3 regions of the Pseudoduganella sp. RAF19 genome follow, and region 3 is predicted to be linked to each of the others. Evidence: predicted binding sites of a transcription regulator. Region 3 holds the regulator's gene; each other region holds the start of a gene.
What was found. Region 3 encodes FNR, which switches genes on or off when oxygen is low (the NO sensors DNR and NnrR bind a similar motif). Its sites were predicted from a motif close to TTGATNNNNATCAA; they were not measured.
Positions count from the first base shown of each region.

Region 1: AB4Z19_RS07455 (universal stress protein) is a predicted target of FNR. The motif match lies at 6,351-6,364, and genes of this name have one in related genera.
Region 2: AB4Z19_RS16285 (glycine-rich domain-containing protein) is a predicted target of FNR. The motif match lies at 6,311-6,324, and genes of this name have one in related genera.

Region 1 is NZ_JBFREF010000002.1:630,359-637,904, reverse strand. It holds gene AB4Z19_RS07485 (DUF899 domain-containing protein) at 1-746, opposite strand, end outside; gene AB4Z19_RS07480 (helix-turn-helix domain-containing protein) at 829-2,049, shown strand; gene AB4Z19_RS07475 (Vgb family protein) at 2,083-2,715, shown strand; gene AB4Z19_RS07470 (GGDEF domain-containing protein) at 2,822-3,916, shown strand; gene AB4Z19_RS07465 (potassium channel family protein) at 3,913-4,617, shown strand; gene AB4Z19_RS07460 (universal stress protein) at 4,585-5,427, opposite strand; gene AB4Z19_RS07455 (universal stress protein) at 5,448-6,290, opposite strand; gene AB4Z19_RS07450 (hypothetical protein) at 6,461-6,871, shown strand; gene AB4Z19_RS07445 (hypothetical protein) at 6,868-7,546, shown strand, end outside.
Region 2 is NZ_JBFREF010000005.1:643,385-650,930, forward strand. It holds gene AB4Z19_RS16250 (HPF/RaiA family ribosome-associated protein) at 1-304, opposite strand, end outside; gene AB4Z19_RS16255 (DUF1345 domain-containing protein) at 364-1,017, opposite strand; gene AB4Z19_RS16260 (MFS transporter) at 1,032-2,255, opposite strand; gene AB4Z19_RS16265 (CDP-6-deoxy-delta-3,4-glucoseen reductase) at 2,349-3,374, opposite strand; gene AB4Z19_RS16270 (SDR family oxidoreductase) at 3,387-4,268, shown strand; gene AB4Z19_RS16275 (hypothetical protein) at 4,378-4,620, shown strand; gene AB4Z19_RS16280 (hypothetical protein) at 4,859-5,101, shown strand; gene AB4Z19_RS16285 (glycine-rich domain-containing protein) at 5,178-6,200, opposite strand; gene AB4Z19_RS16290 (CHASE domain-containing protein) at 6,465-7,546, opposite strand, start outside.
Region 3 is NZ_JBFREF010000002.1:306,940-314,485, forward strand. It holds gene gloB (hydroxyacylglutathione hydrolase) at 1-31, opposite strand, end outside; gene AB4Z19_RS06045 (class I SAM-dependent methyltransferase) at 49-834, shown strand; gene rnhA (ribonuclease HI) at 821-1,261, shown strand; gene dnaQ (DNA polymerase III subunit epsilon) at 1,308-2,009, shown strand; tRNA gene AB4Z19_RS06060 (tRNA-Val) at 2,046-2,120, shown strand; gene AB4Z19_RS06065 (outer membrane beta-barrel protein) at 2,244-2,720, opposite strand; gene AB4Z19_RS06070 (hypothetical protein) at 2,885-3,787, shown strand; gene AB4Z19_RS06075 (PAS domain-containing sensor histidine kinase) at 3,829-5,280, shown strand; gene AB4Z19_RS06080 (response regulator) at 5,273-5,908, shown strand; gene fnr (fumarate/nitrate reduction transcriptional regulator Fnr) at 6,008-6,742, shown strand; gene AB4Z19_RS06090 (LysR family transcriptional regulator) at 6,743-7,546, opposite strand, start outside.

The DNA of each region.
Region 1 (7,546 bases), 320 kb from region 3:
ACGCCTTGCTCGTTGCGGCCTTTCGGCGCGCGGTCGAGCCATTGGTACATGCCCCACAATCCATCCACCCCGCGTGCATAGCCGGAGTAGGTGTGATAGATCTCGCCGTTCTCCATCACGAACGCGCTCACGCCGGGGCGATCACGCGTGAAGGTAGCGATGTCGGTGCCCGTCATGCCAGCCATCAGCCCGACTGGGGTATCGCTGTCGCCGCGCCACTCCAGTGTGTTTTGCTGGGTGTTGTTGGCGGGCGGTTCGCGCCGGTAGTTGTACTCGATGCCGCCTTCGCGCTGCTGCTCTTCGCTGAACCACACGTTGAAGTCGCTGTTGAAATCACTAGTGAACGACGACGCCCAGTCGAAGGACCAGCCCATGCGTTCTCGGAAAGCCATCAGCTTGTCAATCGGCGCGCGGGACACGGCGGAGAACGCGACATCGTGATTCTCCAGGTGCACCACGATGCCGTTGAAGCCGTCGGCAATCGAAGAGCAGGATGGGCAGCCGGCCTTAAAGTCAGGGCCGTACATGAAGTGATAGATCAGCAGCTGCGAGCGGCCCTTGAACAGGTCGGCCAGCGTGACGCTGCCTTGGGGCGTATCGAAGCGGTATTCCTTGTCGATCCGCACCCAGGGTAGTTGCTGTCGTTGCTGTGCCACGGCGTCGCTGCGGTGCGTGAGTTCCTTCTCCGCAGCCAGCAGCTGAAGGCGAGCGTCGAGCCATTGTTGGCGAGTTCCGGTCTTGTGCATCTTGATTCTCCTTTTAAAGTAGTATTTGCATACTAGAACCACACAAGGGAACACTGGGAGTGACAATGTTGACGGGATTTTTGTGGACTCGATGATCGCCGCCGCGGCGCGTGCACTGGCGACCGGCGACCTGCTGGGAGCATTGAAGCGTGTGGCCCTACGTGGCGACGCCCCGGCGCTGGCCCTGCGTGGCATCGCTATGGCGCAGCTGGGCGATCTGCCGCGCGCCAAGGAGCTGCTGAAGCAGGCCGGGCGCGCATTCGGATCAAAGGAAGCGGTGTCCCGCGCGCGCTGCATCGTGGCGGAAGCGGAAATCGCGCTCGTGTCGCGCGACCTGGCCTGGCCGCCGAAGGCACTGGCTGCCGCGCGCGCTGCTCTGGAAGCGCACGGGGACCATATGAACGCTGCCCACGCGCTGCACATCGAAGCGCGCCGCGCGCTCCTGATCGGCCAGCTGGACGAAGCGGAACGCCTGCTTGGTACGGTCGATGCATCGCAGTTGCCACCGCCGTTGCGCACTTCCTTCGAACTGGCCGCTGCGGGCATTGCCATTCGCCGGCTGCATTCCGGTCCGGCCCGCGCGGCGCTGGAACGCGCTCGCGAGGCAGCGCAGCAATCCGGTATAGCGAGCCTGCTGGCGGAGGTCGACAGCGTGGCGCACGTATTGGAGGCACCGGCTGCGCGTCTGATTTCCGTCGGTGAGCAGTGCTTCCTGCGATTGCAGGAGGTGGAAGCATTGCTTGGCTCCGGCAGCGTGGTGGTGGATGCCTGCCGCCATGCGATCCGCGCCGGCTATGTGCTGGTGCCGCTCACCACGCGCCCGGTCCTGTTCACGCTCGCCCGAATGCTGGCTGAAGCCTGGCCCGGCGACGTATCGCGTGCTGCGCTGGTGGCCAAGGCATTTCGCGCCAAGGATGCGGACGAATCGCAGCGCGTGCGCCTGCGCGTGGAGATTGGCCGCCTGCGCAGCGAGATTGCCGGATTTGCAGAAATCACTGCAACCAGAGACGGCTTCGTGCTGGCGCCGTCCGGTGACCGGAAAATCGCCGTGCTGGCGCCTCCGTCCGACGATCATCAAGGCGAATTAATGGGCTTCCTGGCCGATGGCGAGTCCTGGTCGAGTTCTGCGCTGGCGATTGCGACCGGCGCCAGTCCGCGCACCGTGCAGCGGGCGCTGGAAACTCTGGCCGCCGAAGGCAAGGTGCATGCTTACGGACGTGGTCCGGCGCGGCGCTGGACCATTCCTTCGGTACCGGGATTCCCGTCAACCTTGTTACTCCCAGCTTCGCTGCCAGCCGGGTAGGATGGGCACGTCAAACAAACAAAGGGGCGAGACATGAAACATTCCAAAGCTGAGATTCTGCGCGAATATGGTCCATATCCGGACGCGGAAAGCGTTGGTGGCGTGACTTTCGACGGTGAGAACGTCTGGTTTGCGGCTGGCGGTGGGCTGATGGCCTTCGATCCTCAAGGCGGTGAAGTGGTGCAGTCGATCGATGTCGCAGCGCATGCCGGCACGGCTTTCGATGGGCGTTATCTGTTCCAGATCGCCGAAGACAAGATCCTGAAGATCGATCCGAAGAACGGCCAGGTGCTGTCTTCGATTCCCGCGCCGGGCAAGGGCGGCGACTCCGGCCTGGCCTGGGCCGATGGCACATTATGGGTGGGCGAGCACCGCGCCCGCAAGATTCGCCAGGTCGATCCGCAGACGGGCGAAGTGCTGCGGACCATTGAATCCAACCGGTTTGTCACGGGCGTGACCTGGGTGGACGGCGAGCTTTGGCACGGCACCTGGGAAGGCGACAAGAGCGACGTGCGCCGCATCGACCCGGGCACTGGCGAGGTACTGGAATACATCGATATGCCGGCCGGGGTGAATGTTTCCGGCCTGGAATCGGATGGCAAGGACCGATTCTTCTGCGGCGGTGGCGGCACCGGCAAGATCCGCGCGATTCGTCGTCCAGGCTGAGTCAATTTACGGTGCTAACTTGACCTGAGTCAAATATCCCCGGTGACGGTGGCGGCTTTGCCAGTTACATTGAAGCTTGCTGTTCGCCACCACTTGCGGAGATATCATGGCTGCAAACCCATTGGCTCTCGGCCTGCGGGCCGTCAGGTTCGCGGCGTCCGATGAGATAAGCCAGGAGCTGGAGAGCCGCCACGTCCGGCAGCTGCTGTATCTGCTGCCGGTGCTGGGTCCGCTTTTCAGTCTCGCCATTTTGCTGTTCAGCGCCTGGGATTTCTGGCGCGACGCGGGCAACGCCGGCGCCGCATTAGGAATACGCGGCCTGCTGGTGGCGATAGGCGCCTTTGCCTGGCTGCCGTCCAGCGCCTTCATGGCGCCGCTGTACCGCTGCGGCATTCTGTATCTGACCCATGCCAGCGCGCTGATTATCGCGGAATACGTTCTTCAGGACGGTTTTCTCTACGGCCTGTCTGGCATCACCTCGTGCGTCTTCGTGGTTGCAGTCATGACCTTGCGCTTGCGTGACTTCCTGGGCATCATCGCGGTGCCCAGCGCGCTGCTGGCGGTGCTCACCGCGGCGCGCATGCCTTGGCAGGATGCGGTCAACCAGTTGATGCTGTATTTCTTCGCCATCGCCGTTGCGCTGATGCTGATGTACGTCATCCGCTCATTTGCGGCGCAAACGGTAGAACTGGAAGGGCAGCTGTTGAAGTCCGCGCGGCGCGACAGCTTAACCGGCGCGTTCAACCGGGGCTACCTGTTCGAGCTGGCCGAGCGGGCGGTCGCTCTGGCCCGGCGCCATGGACGTCCGCTGGCGGTGGCCATGCTCGATATCGACCACTTCAAATGCATCAACGATTGCCACGGCCATGCGGTTGGCGACAGCGTGATCGTTTCGCTGGCTGAAGTCTGCATGCGGGAGTTGCGGGCGATCGATCACTTCGGACGTATCGGCGGCGAGGAATTCGTCTGCATCATGCCGGAAACCGACCAGGCGGAGGCCTTGCAATGCGCCGAGCGTTTGCGCAGCTGCATCGAGAAGGCAAGGGTAGATGGCGCTGACGGCGCGATTTGCTGGACCGTCAGCATTGGTGTGGCCATGCTGGACAAACAGCGTCCGGACTGGAAGTCGCTCCTGCACGCTGCCGATTGTGCCTTGTACCGCGCCAAGCATGAGGGCCGCAACCGCGTGGAGCTGGCATGAAGCATTTATCGATGCCCGTACTGCTACTCGTTGGGCTGCTGGCGACCATCCCCGCGTTCTATCTCTCGCTGGAGGCAGCCAGCGCCGCGCGCTATGCGGGGCAACTGCTGTATGGCGTGGCTGCGCTGCTGCTAGCTATCCATCTGGCCGCCAAACCCGCGCGGCGTATCGGCAAGCGTGGCCTTTTCGACGGAATGCTGTTCGTGGCCACGATCGCCGGCGCATGGCCGTCCGAGCCGCCCTGGCCGCCGCTTGAGTGGTTTCTGCGTCTGGTCTACTGCGCAGCTGTATTTTCCCGCCTGGTCACGATTGCGGCGCGCTACATGCCGCTGCGGCAGCCAGCCCTGATCTGCACCTGGTCGCTCGGCGTCATCTCGCTTGCGGGCGGGGGATTCTACTGGCTTGAGCCGCAGGTGCATAGCTATGCAGACGGCCTCTGGCTGGCCTTCACAACCGGTGCGACGGTGGGCTATGGAGACATCGTTCCTTCAACGCCCGCCTCGCGCGTGCTGGCGGTATTCATTGTGATTTTGGGATTTGGCCTGCTGTCGCTTGTCACGGCAAGCATCGCCGCGCTGATGGTCGGCGAAGATGAAAAGCGCATGCGGCGCGAGCTGCACGCCGACATGCGCATTTTGTTACGTGAGATTGCCGAGTTGCGTGCAGAATTAATGAGCCATCAGGACAGGCAAGGTCATTGACGACAGCACAGTGCGCGTTGCGCCGCCCAGCATCATTTCGCGGAAGCGGCTGTGGCCATAGGCACCCATCACCAGCAAGTCGGCGTCCATATTGGCGGCCAGCGACAGGATGGCGTTACCCGTATCGATCGGCGCAGGGCTTGATTCGACTTCCACGTTAATGCCATGCCGCGCCAGGTACAGCGCGATGTCAGCGCCCGGTTCCTGTCCGTGCTCCTCCTCGCTGCCTTTTGCGTCGAACACGGCAACCGTCACTGTTGAAGCGCGCCGCAGCAGGGGAATCGCCGTGGTGACTGCGCGCGCAGCTTGCGTGCTGCCATTCCACGCGACCAGGCAGCGCTTGCCGATGTCGGTGAATTCGCCGGCGTAGGGCACCATCAGTACCGGCCGGCCCGAATTGAGGATGACGTATTCGGGTAGATCGAGCAGCAGACCCGCTTCGCCGTGATCGTCGGGATTAGTCTGGCCGAGTACCAGAAGATCGGCGTAGCGCGCTTGCAGGCATAGGCCGGAATATTCATCCTCCTCGGTGCGGCGGCTTTCACGCGAACGGATATCCGCGCTGGCCGCCACTTCCTCGAACTTGGCCAGCGCTTCTTCAGAGCGCTTGGATGCGTAGCGCAGATAGTCGGCGACCAGCGCGCCGCTGACATCGAACGGGCTTCCCGCGTACATATAGCGCGGCATGCCGGTCATTGCGGCGCCAACCAGGTGGGCCTCCTCCATCTGCGCCAAACGTGCGGCGAGCTTGATGCGTGCTGGTGCGTTTGCGGATTTGTCGACATGGACCAGAATCGTACGGTAAGACATGGCTACCTCCTTTGGTGAATTCAATGCGAGAGCAGAACCGGCAAGGTCATGGTGTTGAGCACCGTGCGCGTGACGCCGCCGAGCGCGATTTCACGAAAGCGTGAATGGCCGTAGGCGCCCATGACCAGCAGGCCGGCGTGGAAGCGGTCCGCCATGGTGAGCAAGGCTTCGCCGGTGTCGCCACAGGCGCGCTGGCGCATGACGTCCACATTGATGCGGTGGCGAGCCAGATACAGCGCGATGTCGGCGCCGGGGCTTTCGCCATGCTCATCCGGACCGACCACCGGGTCAAACAGGGCAACGATGATGCGCTGGGCGCGCCGCAGCAGTGGAATGGCCTGGGTAATGGCGCGCACGGACTGCAAGCTGCCATCCCAGGCCACGATCGCGGTGCCGTTGATTGGCGCAAGCTGTCCCGCGAATGGCACCACCAGCACCGGCCGGCAGCCGTTCAGCATGATGTATTCGGGAAGATCCTGAAGCAGGGCGCCCGTGGCCGGATCATCGCGGTCAGCCTGGCCGAGGATGACCAGATCGGCATAGCGGGATTGCAGCAGCAGGCCGCCGTAGGCATCGTCGTCGACCAGCCGTGTTTCAAAAGACTCGACGCCGAGGCGGCTTAGTTTACTGGCCGCGTTATCCAGCGTCTCTCGTGCATTGCGCCGGACCAGGTCAATCAGATCCGGCCGCACAATGCCATTCGCCAGCGCATCCGGCGAGCCGCAGACGTAGCGCGAAATGCCGGTCATTGCGGCGCAAACCAGATGCGCCTCTTCCTGCTCCGCCAGCGCCGCCGCCAGCTCGATGCGTTGCGCCTGGCCACGCGAACCGTCCGCATGCACCAGGATAGTTTTATAAGACATCTCAGCCCCCTTCGGATAGATATCACCTGCCCAGTGTCGGCTTACGGAAGGGGGAATTCCATGACCTGAGTCAAGTTATCCATTCTCGGCATGACAACAAATTCCAGATGAGCTAGAGTGAGCAGACCGTCCTGCCACTGCCGGTGGGTCTTTATCAAAGAACGGAAAATATGACGCCAGAAAATGCATCTGTCAGTTCAACGCCAATTGTCCGTTTGCCGTGGATTTTGCTCGCAAGATGGACGCTCGGGCTATATCTGCTGGCTGGTAGCGTGATGGCAGCATTGATTTTGAAATCGAGTTGGCAGCACCTTAGCGACATGAGCACGGTGTACCCGAACCTCAATCTGTACCCGATGCTCATTGCATGCGGGTGTAAGTTCCTGGCTGGCGTGCTGCTGTTATGCAGGTCGAAGTGGTTACTTGTCGCGGTCCCGGTGTGGATCTCAGTATTCCTGTATGACCTGCTGTCTCGCAATACATTCAGGGAGCTGCCGGCGGAGTTCTTTCTCGCCGTGGCGCTTCAAGGCTGTATTCTGTCTTTCGTTATCTGGCTGCATAGCCGGGGAGGCTTGAAGTGAAGGTCCGGATGATGATGTTGGCGTCGGCAGTCGTCGCATCCTGTGCAAATGCAGCGGATGCGCCACGGAGCCCGACGGCTGTACTAGCGGCGCTGGCGGATCGTATTTACGTCCTGGGTGAGACGACGGGCAGTGCAACCGACATGATCGCGTCAGAAGCCGCGGCGGCCGAAGAGATTCGGCAGTACGTGGGGAGCGGTGCGGTGGATGGATTGCTGGCGAAGACCAGGGGCGAACAGTCGCCGCTGGTGTCCGCGGCTTACCTGGGCTATCCAAATGTTGTGGCGGCGTTGCTCACGTCAAGCATTGTGAAAGACCACATCAACGATGCCGACGAGATGGGCCTAACGCCATGGATTGCGGCGAATTTCTCAATGAGGCAGAGCCTCTGGACCTGCAATCCTGCGATATTTTCCGATCCGTTCAGGTTTGTGCCGATGATGGTAACGCAACCGTACTACCTCGCCAATCCAACGCCGCCGTATCAAAGAACACGTGAGCTGTTGGAGCGGGCCGGTGCCGCCGCGGATATTAAGGCAGCAAAGGCATTGTGGATCAAGGTATGCAAGAATCAGACGTCCGAGACGAAAGCCATCGTATCAGCCGCCACCGATTTTCAGAGCACCGTCCAGGAGCTCGGTGCTGCCGATTTGACCGGCATGATGGCGAAGCTTC
Region 2 (7,546 bases), on a different contig from region 3:
GCAGGCGTCCCAGTGCGCTGTCGATTGCGCGCTGCAGTTTATCCGCCGCGCCATTGATGGATTGATGCAGGGTGGCATCGTGGTCGCTGACGGCGATAGGCTGGTAGCCATTCACACGCGCTTCCATCATGCAGCGGATATCGCCGTCTGCAGATTTCTTCGCATTGTTTTCGCTGAGGTGGACTTCGACGCGGCTGATGTGTTCGCCGAACCGGTGAAGCGCGGCTTGCACCACTTGGTGTACGTGGTCGTCAAGGCCGGCATGACGTTCGATGGTTTTATCGGTGTTCACATTGATTTGCATATGCTGCTCCCGTTTGTTCATCAAAGCGCGTTCTCACGCGATTCCATCCTACTCCTTTCTCAGGTATTCAGCAAAGAGGCTGCAATATTGACGAAGAGCCCCAATATCAGCAGATTGAAGAAGAAGCTCAGCACCGACTGGCCCAGCACCAGCTTGCGCAAATCGCTCGATTGCACGCAGACATCGGATGTTTGCGCGGCCACGGCGATCGTAAAAGAGAAGTACAGGAAGTCCCAGTAATCCGGCTGTTCGCTGCCGGGTACTTGCAGCGGTTTTTGCTGGTCGGCCTGATAGTACAGGTGGGCGTAGTGCACGCAGAACAGCACGCCGAGCAGGAACCATGAGCCGAGCAGGGTCGCCATCACGAAGATGTAATGCAGGCCGCGCGTTGCCGCGGGCAGGTCGTGCATCGCCACCAGCTCCGTGGTGATGGCGGCGGCGCTCATGACGATGGCGACGGTCAGGCTGGCGAGGATGACGGCGCCTTTCTCGTCCTGCCGCGCGGCCATGCGCTTTACGGTGTGGTGATCGGCGCGCATCATCATCCACGCCATCGTAATCAGGTAGAACCAGACGCCGATATTCCACGCGGTCAGCGCGCGTGTGAGGTAGGACCAGCTGTCGGGAAGGAGCAGGCTCGCCGCACCGCCCAGCACGACGGCCAGGCTTAGGTGGGGACGGCTGCGAATGAAGTAGTGGGCGGGTTTTTTCATTGCCGCCCATGATACTACTTGTCGTGGTGCGGGAACTTGTCCATGTGTGTGAGCACCGGGAAGAAGCGCGTCCACAGGCCCGTGACCACCAGCGTGGCGAGACCGCCGAAGATCACGGCGCGCGTCAGGCCGAACCAGCCTGCAGTCAGGCCCGATTCGAATTCACCCAGCTCGTTCGATGCACCGATGAATACCGAGTTCACCGCGCTCACGCGTCCCCGGATCGCGTCCGGCGTTTCGAACTGCACCAGCAGGTGGCGCACGTACACGCTGATCATATCGCCCGCGCCCATCAGCAGCAGCACGACCAGCGCCACCACGAAGTTGCTGGTGGAGCCGAGGATCACGGTGCAGACGCCGAATACCGCAACGCCGCCGAACATCCATTTGCCAACGCTGCGCGTAATGGGCCAGAACGCGAGCGCAATCGAGCACAGTGCCGCGCCGGCGCCCGGCGCGGTACGCAGCAGGCCAAGGCCGGTCGGGCCGATGTGCAGCACATCGTGCGCCAGCGCCGGCAGCAGGGCGGTCGCGCCGCCGAACAGCACGGCAAACAGGTCGAGCGAAATCGCACCCAGCACGATGGGGCGCGAGAACACGAAGCGTAAGCCTTCCAGCACGCTGTGCCAGGTGGCCGGCTCGTTGCGCGTGGCTTGCGGTGCTGGCTTCGTCAACAGCATCAGGATCACGGCGCAGATCAGCAGTGTCGAGGAAACGGTATAAACCGTTGCGGGACCATAGACGTACAGCAGGCCGCCCAGCGTCGGGCCGAGAATCACAGCGACCTGGAAGCTGGAGCTGCTCAAGGCCACGGCGCGGCTGAAGTCTTCCGTCGGCACCATATTCACCAGAACCGCTTGCGTAGCAGGACTCATGAACGCGCGAGCGCTACCAAAGAGCACCAGGATGGCGAATACAGGCCAAACGGCAGCCATGCCGCTGTGCGTGTACGCAAACAGCAGCAGTCCGCACGCCAGTTGCGCGCCGACGCAGCAGGTGATGATGTTGCGGCGGTTGTAGCGGTCAGCGGCGTGGCCGGCGATCAGAATCAGCAGCAGGAAAGGCAGGAACTGCGCGAGGCCGATCATGCCGAGGTAGAAGAGATTATGCGTTTGCGCATAAACCTGCCAGCCGATAGCGACGCTTTGCATCTGCACGGCGAGCGTGCCTGCAATACGGGCGGCGAGGTAGAAAGAGAAGTTGCGGTGGCGGAGGACTGAGAAACCGTTGGATGACATATTGAACCCGAAAGGCGGGCCAGGCCCAAGGGCCGACCCAGGAACGCGGTGGTCGCAGGCAAGGGTCTGACCCTTGGGGTCTGACCCCGGGGTTTAGGGCTTCAGAAGGTCGGCTTCGGTGGTGAACGCGTCTGCATAGAACTCGTCTTCCGGCAGCTGGCACTCCTTGACGAAGTCGCGCTTGGCCGATTCCACCACGATCGGTGCGCCGCAGGCGTAGACCTGGTAGCCCGACATATCCGGCAAGTCCTGCATCACGGCCTGGTGAACGTAACCGCGGCGGCCGGACCAGTGCTCTTCTTCCAGCGCATCCGATACCACCGGCACGTATTTGAAGTTCGGCATCTCTTCCGCCCACTGGCGGCACAGGGCGTCCATGTACAAGTCTTGCGGACGGCGGCCGCCCCAGTACAAGGTCATCTCGCGCTTGGATTCCTTGGCGCGCATATGCTCCACGATAGCCTTGATCGGTGCGAAGCCCGTACCGGAGGCCAGCAGCACCATCGGCTTCTCGTTATCCTCACGCACGAAGAAAGTGCCCAGCGGACCTTCAAAGCGCAGGATGTCGCGCTCTTTCATGGTGGTGAAGACCTGGTCGGTGAACAGGCCGCCCGGCATATGGCGGATGTGCAGGGTCAGAGGACCTTGCTCCGGCGCGTTGGCGATACTGTAGCTGCGGCGCTTGTTATCGCGCAGCATGAACTCGACGTACTGGCCGGCGCGGTATTGCAGCGTTTCGTTGGCTGGCAGCTGCAGGGTCATTACGATGACGTCCGGCGCCAGCTTCTCCAGCGTGGTCACGCGCGACGGCATCTTCTTGATCGGGAAATCGCTGCTGCCCGCCACTTCGCGGATCTGCACCACCAGGTCGGAGTGCGGCACCGCGCAGCAGAACAGGGACTGGCCAGCCGCTTCCTCTTCCTCGCTCAGCGCGCGGCGCTGGTGCGCCTTGTGGCTGACAGAACCTTCCAGCACTTTGCCCTTGCAGGAGCTGCAAGCGCCGTTCTTGCAGCCATACGGCAGGCCTACGCCTGCGCGGATGGCCGCCGCCAATACGGTTTCGTCTTCTTCACAGCTGAATTGGTGGCCACTAGGCTGAACAGTAATTTGGAAAGACATACAATCTCAAAAATGGATATCAGTAAAAAATTCAACAAGCCGCGCCTGCTCATTATCGGCTGCGGCGATGTGGGTATGCGTCTGCTGCCTCTGGTGCGCGATCAGTACCGCGTGTTTGCCGTCACCAGCCAGCGCGAGCGCTTTGCCGAACTGCGTGCCGCCGGGGCCGTGCCCCTGCTGGCAAATCTTGACCAGCCTGCTTCACTGAGCCGTCTCGCGGGACTGGCACAATCGGTCGTGCATCTGGCGCCGCCCCAAACCGAGGGTCAGATCGACCGCCGTACCCGCAATGTGACCGCCATTTTACCTGACCGGGCGCGCGTGGTTTATGTGAGCACCACAGGGGTGTATGGCGACTTGCAAGGCGCCTTCGTGGATGAAACCCGTACCGTGGCGCCCCGCAATGCCCGCGCGCAGCGCCGGGTGGATGCGGAACAGGTGTTGCGCCGGTGGGCGCGGCGCTCGGCAGGGCGGCTGTCGATCCTGCGCGTGCCGGGCATTTACGCGGGCGACCGGCTGCCGATCAAGCGGCTGGAAGAGGGCACGCCAGCCTTGCGCAGCGAGGATGACGTCTACACCAATCACATTCATGCGGACGACCTGGCGCGCATTGTGGCGGCTGCGCTGCTGCGCGGCCAGCCATGCCGGGTCTACCATGCGGTCGATGACAGCGATATGAAGATGGGCGACTATTTCGATGCCGTGGCAGATGCCCACGGCCTGCCGCGTCCGCCGCGTTTGCCGCGGGCTGAATTGGCAAAGGCGGTGTCGCCGACTTTACTGTCATTCATGTCGGAGTCGCGCCGCCTGTCGAATGGCCGTATAAAGCGTGAACTGGGTGTGCATTTGCGGTATCCGACTGTTGCTTTTTTACTCAGCGAAAGCCGGATGTAAGCTTTCTCGCGCACACTTGCATGTGGAGACGGTCGCCCTATTGATCTCGCTCAATGGACGGCCTGAAATCTGGGGCTATCGTGAGCCCAGCACAAGGAAGGAGAGCGCAATGAACGCCACCCATCCCACCAAAGAACAGGTTCGTGCCTATCTGCTTCAGCGCGGGCGCGCGCATTTGCCGCCGCCGCCGCCGGACGAAATCCGCCGCCGCCTTGACTGGCGCGTTGAACACGAACCTGCGGCGGGGGCTTTGCCCGCCGCGATCTTCCTGCCATCGGCCCTGTTTCAGCTGGGCGCCCTCATGGCCTTAACCTGGATTTGCCTGCCTTTTGGGCCGCGTGATCCACGTTAAACAAGCCTTTCTTATGCATGAAAATTTCCTACCACAAGATTTCGCGATAGAATCTATCGAATTCTAACGAAAGTTGCGCGGCGTTAAGCCGAAAGCAACAAAAACATGTATGATATCGGTCATGTGCACTAAAAAGCGTCAACGACGATGGTTTTTGGCGATTTTTTAGTAAATTACCGCTGAATATTTTGTGAAATTTCTGTCGCTTTTTGGCGACATTTAGAGAAGAACTGAGATCATGTCGTCCCTGAAAGAAATCACCGCCTCCACGTCCTACAACCCTAACCGCGTTCTCGACGCGATTATCGAGAAACTGCAGCTGAAGAATGATGCTGCTCTGTCGCGCGCGCTGGAAGTTGCGCCGCCTGTGATCTCGAAGATCCGTCACAATACGCTGCCAATCGGCGCTACCATCCTGATCCGCATGCACGAAATCAGCGATTTCAGCATCCGCGAACTGCGCGAAATGATGGCGCACTAAGCGTTCCATTGGACGTAAAAAAACGGCCGCACCTGTTGCCAGGTGGCGGCCGTTGCCGTTTTCAGGACGGCTGAATTTATGCAGTAGTCAGGCGCGGACGCTCTGCATAGAATTTTGTGGTTTCCGCTTCAGCTGCCTGGGTGCCGACGCGGCCGGAATAGGCAGTCTTCGCTTCGGCCGACACGCGGCCGGAGTAAGCGGTTTGTGCAGCCACGCGGCCCGAGTAGGCGGTCTTTTCGGCAGCCACGCGGCCAGAATAGGCCACTTGTTCGCCGGCGACACGGCCGGAGTAGGCAGTTTTCGCTTCGGCGGCTACGCGGCCGGAGTAAGCGACTTGTTCACCAGCGACACGGCCGGAGTAGGCAGTTTTTGCTTCGGCAGCCACGCGGCCAGAGTAGGCCACTTTTTCGCCAGCGACGCGGCCGGAGTAGGCAGTCTTCGCTTCGGTAGCCACGCGGCCAGAGTAGGCCACTTTTTCGCCAGCGACGCGGCCGGAGTAGGCAGTCTTCGCTTCGGCGGCAACGCGGCCGGAATATGCCACTTGCTCGCCAGCGACACGGCCCGAGTACGCGGTCTGGGCGCCCGCAACGCGGCCCGAGTAGGCGATCTGCTCGCCAGCTACGCGGCCCGAATAAGCCACGCTCACTCGGCCCGAGTAAGCCGTTTTGGCGCTGAAGTCCGGCGCTGCGACGCGGCCGGAGTAGGCCACTTCCGAACGCAGGTAATCTTCGCCGAAGGTTTCCTCATACAGCTCCTTCATGCGATTGCCGACGCGCTCGTGTGCTTCTTCGTCATCTTCACCGCGCAGGCCGATATACGGGAAATGGTGCAGGAAATAACCGAACACATTCTCGCAGTCCACCGCGTACTTCATGGTGTCCAGGATGTGATAGTGCCAGAAGATATCCACGTCCATCAGCGGTGCAGTCTGCTCGTTCGGGAACATCTTCATGAGGTACAGGAATCGGCGGTATTCGAATTCGATCGCGTTGACTTTTTCCAGCGACCAGCCCTCGCCGGATTCCTCGTGCATCAGTTTGACTTTGATCGGTTCCAGATCCAGATCGGCAATAGCCTTGAAGCTTTCAGAAGAAATCATGAGTGAAATCCCTTTATCTCAAATGAAGTTGAAGAGTTAAAGATGCCGTCTGGGGGCTGGAGCGCTACTTGCCTGGCATCAGGGACGTTCAGAAGTTTGGGAACGCAACGTTGATGTAGATCAACTAGCTCAAGTATAGACAGCGACCGCTAGAATACAAGTAACAATTCGTTGATGAGCGCACGATACAACACATAAATGTTCCTTTTAAATCAGTAGTTTGGCGCGATGAATTGTTACATGGGCATTAATGTTGAGTTACGTTCATGCCGTTAAGCTCAGTGCGTTGGCGTGACGATAACCGACCGGCACCGCTACCGTGACCGTGGTGCCGCTGTCCGGATTGCCGCAGATGGAGCAATGTCCGCCGAGCAGGTTGATGCGCTCTTCGATGCCCACCAGGCCAAAGGAACCAGTCTTGTTGCGGCTGCCGGGGTTGATCCCGATACCATTGTCGGTAATCGTCATGCGCAACATGCCTGCAGTCTGGCGCAATTCGACGCGCACCAGGCTGGCGTGGGCATGCTGGTAGATGTTGCTGAGCGACTCCTGCAGCACGCGGAAGAAGGCGATCGCGCAGCGGTCGTCCGCAGCAATGTCGGCACCATCCTCGACCAGTTCGCACACAATGCCGGAGCGCTGGCGGAATTGCGCCACCTGCCACTCGACCGCGGCGCCCAGTCCCAGGTCCAGCACATTGGGGCGCAGATCGTTGATGATGGTGCGCACGCTGCGGATGGTGTTATCGATCTGGCGCAGTGTGGACACGGCCCGTGCATGCAGGCGCGGGTGGCGCAGGGCAGTGCGCGTGACGAGAATGTCGACCTCGATGCGCAGCACCAGCAGGTTCTGTCCCAGGTCGTCGTGGATCTCGCGGGCGATGCGCTTGCGTTCCTCTTCCTTAATCTGGTCGGTGTGCGCCGCCAGCATGCGCAGGCGCTGGTGCGACAGCTGCAGCTTGGACTGGCTGTCGCGCAGCTCGCGCGTCATGGCGCGCGCCATGCGCACGGCGCGGCGGCGCGAGGAGGCGAGAATCATGAACAGGGCGTAAATCAGCATGCTCGCGCCGAAGCCCACGGCGCCTGCCACGCCTGGCAGATACACATTGGAGCGGGAGTACAGCGAGTATCTGGGCACGCTGAAATGCGCCTGCCACAAGCGCGCGTTGAACTGGACCGGCAGCGACAGAATGAAACTTTGGTCGTCGGGATTTGCCCTAGTGCCGGGCTGGCTGTCGTACAGCAGCTTCCCAGGGTGATCCGCCGATAGCGGCGCGCTGGCCAGTCCGCCGTCGTACAGCACCACGTGCACCTGATGGTCCGGCATGTCGCCCAGTGCATTCTTGA
Region 3 (7,546 bases):
GAACGGTGAGAACGGAGACTGAATTGCTCATTGGCTCAAGGGTATCGCATGGATAGCGCAACATCCGAAAAATCCATTATAGCGCTGGACCGCTGGCTGCAAACCCCGCCTGGCGCTTATGTGCGTGCCTGGGAGCAAGCCTGTCTCGACAGTTTGGTGGCCGATATCTTCGGATTCAATGCGGTACAGATCGGCATGCCGCAGATCGATGCATTGGCCGCCAACCGCATGAAAAACAAATGGCTGGCCGATACGCGTGTGCGTCCGCTCGGCATTGAGGGCCTGCGTCCCGTTTCCGTCACTTTTGAACACACCGAACTGCCGTTCGCGGCCCAGAGCCTGGACCTGGTGGTGATGCCGCATGTGCTGGAATTCGCCGCCGAACCGCACCAGCTGCTGCGCGAAGTCGAGCGCGTGCTGATGCCGGAAGGGCAGTTGATCATTTGCGGCTTCAATCCGCGCAGCCTGTGGGGCATGCGCCAGGTGACGGCGCGCGTGACCGGCGCCCACTATCTGCCGGAAGCGGGCGAGTTCATCTCTATGCCGCGCATCAAGGACTGGTTAAAATTGCTGAATATGGGCGTCAGCCAGAGCCACTTCGGCTGCTACGCGCCTGCTGCCCGCACCGATCGCTGGCTGTCGCGCTTCTCCTTCATGGATAAAGCGGGCCAGCGCTACTGGCCGTATTTCGGCGCGGTGTACATGGTGCAGGCGATCAAGCGGGTGAAGGGCATGCGCCTGATCGGTCCGGCCTGGGCCAAAAAACAGGCCAAGGCACCGGTGGCGGTGCCGGCCGCAAACAAACATAGAGAATTCCTGGATGGACAAGGTTGAGATTTTTACCGACGGCGCGTGCAAGGGTAATCCCGGCGTCGGCGGATGGGGCGCGCTGATGATGGCGGGCGACGCGCAAAAAGAACTGTTCGGCGGCGAGCTGAATACCACCAATAACCGCATGGAGCTGACCGCGGTGATCGAATCGCTGCGGGCTTTGAAGCGCCCTTGCGAAGTGGTGCTGCACACGGACAGCCAATACGTCCAGAAGGGTATCAGCGAATGGATACACGGCTGGAAGGCGCGTGGCTGGAAAACCTCGACCAAGGAGCCGGTGAAGAATGCCGACCTGTGGCAGGCGCTGGACGAAGCCCAGGCCGTGCACAAGGTGGACTGGCGCTGGGTGCGCGGCCACAACGGCCATCCGGGCAACGAGCGCGCCGACCAGCTGGCGAACCTGGGCGTGGAATCGGTTCGCCGCAAGTGACCTGCTATACTGCTGAGCTCGCGTTGAACCAGAAATAATGAGAACCATGCGCCAAATCGTCCTCGATACAGAAACCACCGGCATCAATCCCAAACAGGGCAATCGCATCATCGAAATCGGCTGCGTCGAACTGGTCAACCGCACGCTGACGGGCAATAACTTCCACTGCTACATCAATCCTGAGCGCGACTCGGAAGAGGGCGCGCTGGCGGTACACGGCCTGACCACGGAATTTTTGAGCGACAAGCCGCGTTTCCATGAAATCGTGGAAGGACTGCGCGAATACATTCGCGATGCGGAAGTCATCATCCACAATGCACCGTTTGACCTCGGATTCCTGAACCACGAATTCGGCATGCTGAAACTGCCGTCTTTCGACGATCACATCGGCGGCGTGATTGACACGCTGGTGCAGGCGAAGGAAATGCGTCCCGGTAAGCGCAACTCGCTGGACGCGCTGTGCGACCACTTCGGCATCTCCAACGCCCACCGCAAACTGCACGGCGCGCTGCTTGACGCCGAGCTGCTGGCCGATGTGTACTTGGCCATGACCCGGGGCCAGAATTCGCTAGGGATGGACATCGTGGTGGAAGCCAGCGGTGGCGGCATCCAGCTGGAGCAGGTGGCCTTGGGCGAGATCATCGTCATGCGCGCCTCCGACGACGAAATCGCCGCCCACGAAGACCTGCTGAACGGTCTCGACAAAGCCGTCAAAGGCAGCTGCGTCTGGCGCACCCCCGCTGCTTGACGTGCTCTATGGCGGCATCTATAATGCTGCTTCTTCGGGAGGTTAGCTCAGGGGTAGAGCACTGCATTCACACTGCAGGGGTCGCAAGTTCGAAACTTGCACTTCCCACCAGAATTCTCAAAAGGCCTGCGTTCATCGCGGGCCTTTTTCATTTCCAATGCGGGGTCAGATCTGACCCCGAATAAAAAAGCCGCCGGGCTTGCGCGTGGCGGCTTTGTGGTGCGGGAAGTTCGATTAGAACTTGTACGCTACGCCTACGGACAGGTTCTTGGTGTCGTTGGCAACGCGCTGGAACTCGACGCGAGCGGATACGTTGGCGTTGAAGGCGTAGCCCAGGCCGATGCCAGCCAGGGTGCCATTGTCGTCGGCAGAGTAGCCACGCACGTCTACTTTCAGATTGTTGTAGCCCAGACGGCCGAATGCGGAGAAGCCGTTGCTGAACGGTACGGAACCGATTACGGACACAGCGGCCTGCTTGGTCTTAGCGTCGAAGCCCATGATCTTGAAGGTGCCCAGGTCGCGGTAGCCCACTTCCACTGCTACGTTCTGGTTGAATTGGTAACCTGCGAAACCGCCTACGCTGGTTTCTTTGCCGAAGTCGTCCACTTTGGTGCGGCCGACGTCTGCGCCGATGTAGAAGCCCGCGTCAGCGGCTTGAGCGGCGATGGAGGTAACGGCGAGGATTGCTGCGGCGATGAAATTCTTGTTCATTTTTTTCCTTGATAATTATTACGTTGCCATCATTGATCTGAGGCAACATAGCATTTTACCAATTGCCAAAAAGTATTGCAAGATTGATTTCCATGCGGATAGACATTGATTTCCTGCCGCGCTAGCTCGCGCCACGGATTCCCCGTCTGCGTTAATGTTCTTGCATGAATGACCAGCGAATTGATCCGACTCTTTCGCCTCTGAGCGGCATACCAGCGCCGGAGGCGTCGCCACGTCCGGCCGATGCGCCGACGGTGCAGCATGATGTGCCGCCGCCCGGAGCGCGTATGCCTCCTGCGCCGAAGCATTCGGCGTCGCCGTACGCGACGTTGCCGCCGGGCGGCAGGCGCGTGGCGGAGGCGGCCGCCGCTGCGGCAGCGGATTCAGCACATGGCGCGGGAATGCATGCCAACTGGGCCACACCGGTCGGCGCCACCACGCATCCGGACTTCAAGCCGGGCGCCGAGCACTGGGGCGATCCAAACGAGGAGGCCGCTGCTGCCGGCAGCGTTCGCCGATCTACGCTGTGGGCCATCGTGATGTTGATCGGCGCGTCACTGGTGCTGGTGGGAATGTGGATGTTCCGGAACGTGTCGGTGGAGCGCGACCTGGCTACGCTGGCGCGCCATGCCTCGCTGCCAGCTTTCCGTCAGGCGGCTTCGGCGCCGGAAATCGCCGCTGTGGAGCCGAGCGCCAAAGATGCTGCGGTGGTTACGGAAACACCGCCGGTACCTGCGCCTGCTTCCGGTACGGGGCAAGCGGGCGAGTCGGGCAGTGGCCCTGACGCAGCTTCCCCGCGCATGCAAGGCTTTGCTGCGGCGCCGGTTATCCCAACGCCACGCAAGCAATTCGTACAATCGGGCAGGGCCGGTGTGGCGTCATCGGCCGCACAAGTCCGTCCACGTACGCCGCGCAAAGAGCGCATTACGCGCGACCTGTACGCGGAAGTGTTTCGCCGTTGCCCGCCGCCGGGCGCTTACGGCGCGCTGGAATGCCGCAAACACATCTGCAATGGCGCCGAGGGCAGGGGACCGGCCTGCCGCCACATCAACAAATTGAAACTCTGAGCGGGTACAATCGCACGCAAGTCACCCAACCGGATCGTGGATTGAAAAACCTGACCATCGCCGACCGCAGCCTGGAATGGCTGCTGGCGTCGGCAACCGACGCCATGCTGATCGTGGACAAGCAAGGGCAGATCGTCCTCGCCAATCCTGCATTGGAGCGCCTGTTCGGCTACGAACATGGCGCGCTGGCAGGCAAAACGCTGGAAACCCTGATTCCCGAACGCTTCCGCCAGGAGCACACCGGCCTGCGCAGTCACTACATTGGCCATCCGCGTCCGCGCGCAATGGGCGCGGGCATGGAGCTGTTCGCGGTGCGTAAGGACGGCAGCGAATTCATGGTGGAAGTCAGCCTGTCTCCGCTGCAAAGCTCCGACATGCAGCCGGTCGTCATGGCCACCATTTACGACATCAGCGCCCGCAAACAGGCCGAACGCGCCTTGCAGGACAGCGAGCGCCGCATGCGTGCCGTGTTCGAAACGGCGGTTGACGCCATCATCACGATCGATGAGCGCGGCATCATGGAGCGCGTGAACCCAGCGGCGGAGCGCATGTTCGGCTATTCCGAAGCTGAGGTGTGCGGCAAGAATGTGTCCATGTTGATGCCATCGCCGCATCGTGAGCAGCATGATGGCTATCTGGCGCATTATGCGCAGACAGGCGAGAAGCGCGTTATCGGCAAGGGCCGCGAAGTGGAGGGCTTGCGGCGCGATGGCTCGGTGTTCCCAATGGACCTCGCCGTGGCGGAAATGGAAATCGGCGGTCGCCGCATGTTCACAGGCCTGGTGCGCGACATCACCGAGCGCAAACAAGCCGAAGCCCAGGGCAGGGAAATGCAGGCGCGCTTGCGCGAACTCGCTGCGCATCAAGAGAAGATCAAGGAGCACGAGCGCACGCGCATCGCACAGGAGATCCACGACGAGCTGGGCGGTCTGCTCACCGGCATGAAGGCTTATGTCAATGTGCTGATCGAACGTGCGGGCGCGCAGTCCGATCCGCTATTGGGTGAAGTGCAAGGCCTGACGCAGGAGGCCATCGATACGGTGCGGCGCGTGATCACGGACCTGCGCCCCAGCGTGCTCGATCAACTGGGCGTGTGGGCGGCGCTGGAATGGTACGCGGAACAAGTGCAGCAGCGCACAGGCTTGCGCTGCGTATGCGATATCGCACCGGAGCTGTCGGATCTCGCCGTCGATGCGGAGCGCAGCACCATGCTGTTCCGCATCGCGCAGGAAGCGCTGACCAATGTGGTGCGCCATGCGCAAGCGACGGAAGTGCGCGTGTCCGCAGCGCGTGATGGCGGCGCAGTGCTGCTGACGGTGAAAGACAACGGCAAAGGCATCGACAAGACGCGCTTGCTGGATAAGGAATCGTGGGGAATTTTGGGTATGCATGAAAGGACGCGCGGCTTTGGCGGCGAACTGACCATCACCGGGACGCCGGGACAAGGCACGCTGCTGCAATTGCGTCTGCCGCTGGAGGCGCACCATGACTGACAAGATCAGCGTTCTGCTGGTGGACGACCACGCCATCGCACGCAACGGCGTACGCCTGATGCTCGGTACTGCTGCGGACATCAGCGTCGATGGCGAGGCAAGCAATGCGGTGGAGGCCATGGAGCGCGTGGCTGAGCGCAAGTTTGATGTGGCGCTGGTCGACATCAAAATGCCGGGCAAGAATGGACTCGATCTGCTGAAATGCCTGCGCAATGAATACCCGCGCATGGCGGTGCTGATTTTGAGTACCTACTCCGAAGAGATTTACGCAGTGCGCGCGCTGAAGCTCGGCGCGTCGGGCTATCTGACCAAGGACGCGCCGACGTCCACCTTGATTGAAGCGGTGCGCAAGGCGGCGGCGGGTGGCAAGCACGTGAGTCCGGCGCTGCTGGAAAAGCTGGCAAGCCTGGTCGGCGGCGGTGCGACCGGCGATCACGAAAATCTGTCCAACCGTGAGCTGGAGGTGCTGAAGATGATCGCGGCAGGTGAATCCCTGGTGCGCATCGGCGAACTGCTGCACCTGAGCCCCAATACGGTGACGACTTATCGCAGCCGCATTCTTGACAAAATGGGTATGGCGAGCAATGCGGAGCTCACGCGCTACGCTCTGGAACACGGCCTGATTTGAGTTTGTAGGGGAAGCCCTACATGAACTGCATGGGGAGCCCGATATTCTTCCGGGCGGCCAGCGGCGATACTGGCGGTGCCGATTATCTGGAGCCGCAAAATGAAGACCGTCGCGAAGTGCTCGCTGTGCAGTTTTAATAAGCTTTGCCTGCCACAAGGCCTGAATGACAATGATGTGGCCCGTCTGGACCAGATCATTGCCCGACGCCGCCGTGTGCCGCGCGATGAGCGTCTGTATGCCGCCGGCCAGCCTTTCAACAGCCTGTTTGCGGTGCGTTTCGGTCATTTCAAGACTTCGCAGGTCAATCAGCGCGGCGAGCAGCAGATTGGCGGCTTTCACATGGCCGGCGATTTGCTGGGAATGGAAGCCATCGGCGGTGGCATGCATACGGTCGATGCAGTGGCGCTGGAGGACAGTGAAGTCTGCGAGATTCCATTCGCCCGGCTGCAGGAGCTGGTCATGCAGGTGCCAGTGCTGCTGCAGCAGTTCCATCGCACGATGAGCCGCGAGATTCAACGCGAGCAGTCGGTGATGCTGTTCCTGAGCCATATGCGCGCCGAGCAGCGCATGGCGCTTTTCCTCTTGAATCTCTCCGGCCGTTATGCGCAGCGCGGTTTGTCGTCCACCACCTTCCAGCTGCGCATGTCGCGTGAGGACATCGGGGGCTATCTTGGCTTGACCGTGGAAAGCGTGAGCCGTCAGCTGGCGCGTTTGCGCGGCGATGGCCTGATCGCGCTGAATAACCGCGATCTTCAGATTCTTGATCGTCCACGCCTTGAGGCGCTGTCCAGCGGTATGGCAGCCGACGTCATCCCGGTGGCACGGGCAGCCTGATTACCAGCGTACTGCACTAAATTGCACGGCCAGGTGGTCGACGAATAGCCGTGTACGTGCAGGGAGCGCGCGGCCGCTCGGCCATAGCGCGTGAATCGGCACTGGCGGCGGCTCAAATTCCCGCAGAATGATTTCGACGCGGCCTTCGTCCAGCATTTTCCGTATTTGCCAGAAAGGCGCCATGCCGGCGCCGAGTCCGCAGGCGACAGCTTCGTTGGCTGCGGCGGCATCGTTCGCGCTGAATGGGCCTTTTACCTTGATGTGATGAATTTTGCCGCCGATCGTGGCGGGCCATTGCTTGCGGTCTGCGCCTGTGTTGCGCAGGACGCAGGGCAGGGCGGCGAGTTCGTCCGGGTGTGGCGGACGGCCGTGTTGCTGAATCCACGCCGTCGATGCAAAGAACACACGGCGTAGCTGCGCCAGCTTGCGCGCTTTTAATGAAGAATCCGGAAGTTCACCGACGCGGATTGCCAGATCCAGCTTGTCGGCGACCAGGTCGGCATGCCGTTCGCTCAACACTAATTCCACGTCGATTTCAGGCCAGCGCTGCATGAAACTGGCGGCCATTGGCGTGAGCCATGTCGCGCCGAACAGCACAGGCGCTGCCACGCGCAGCTTGCCGCGCGGGTTGTCGCCGTCGCGGCGGGCAGATTCGCGAGCCGCTTCGATGTCGGCCAGCGCGCGCCGAATACGCTCAAGGAAGGCTGCGCCGGCAGGCGTGGCTTGCAGGCGGCGCGTGGTGCGCTGAATCAGCTGTGTACCGATTTCCGCTTCCAGTTCGGCCAGCGAGCGGCTTACCGCTTG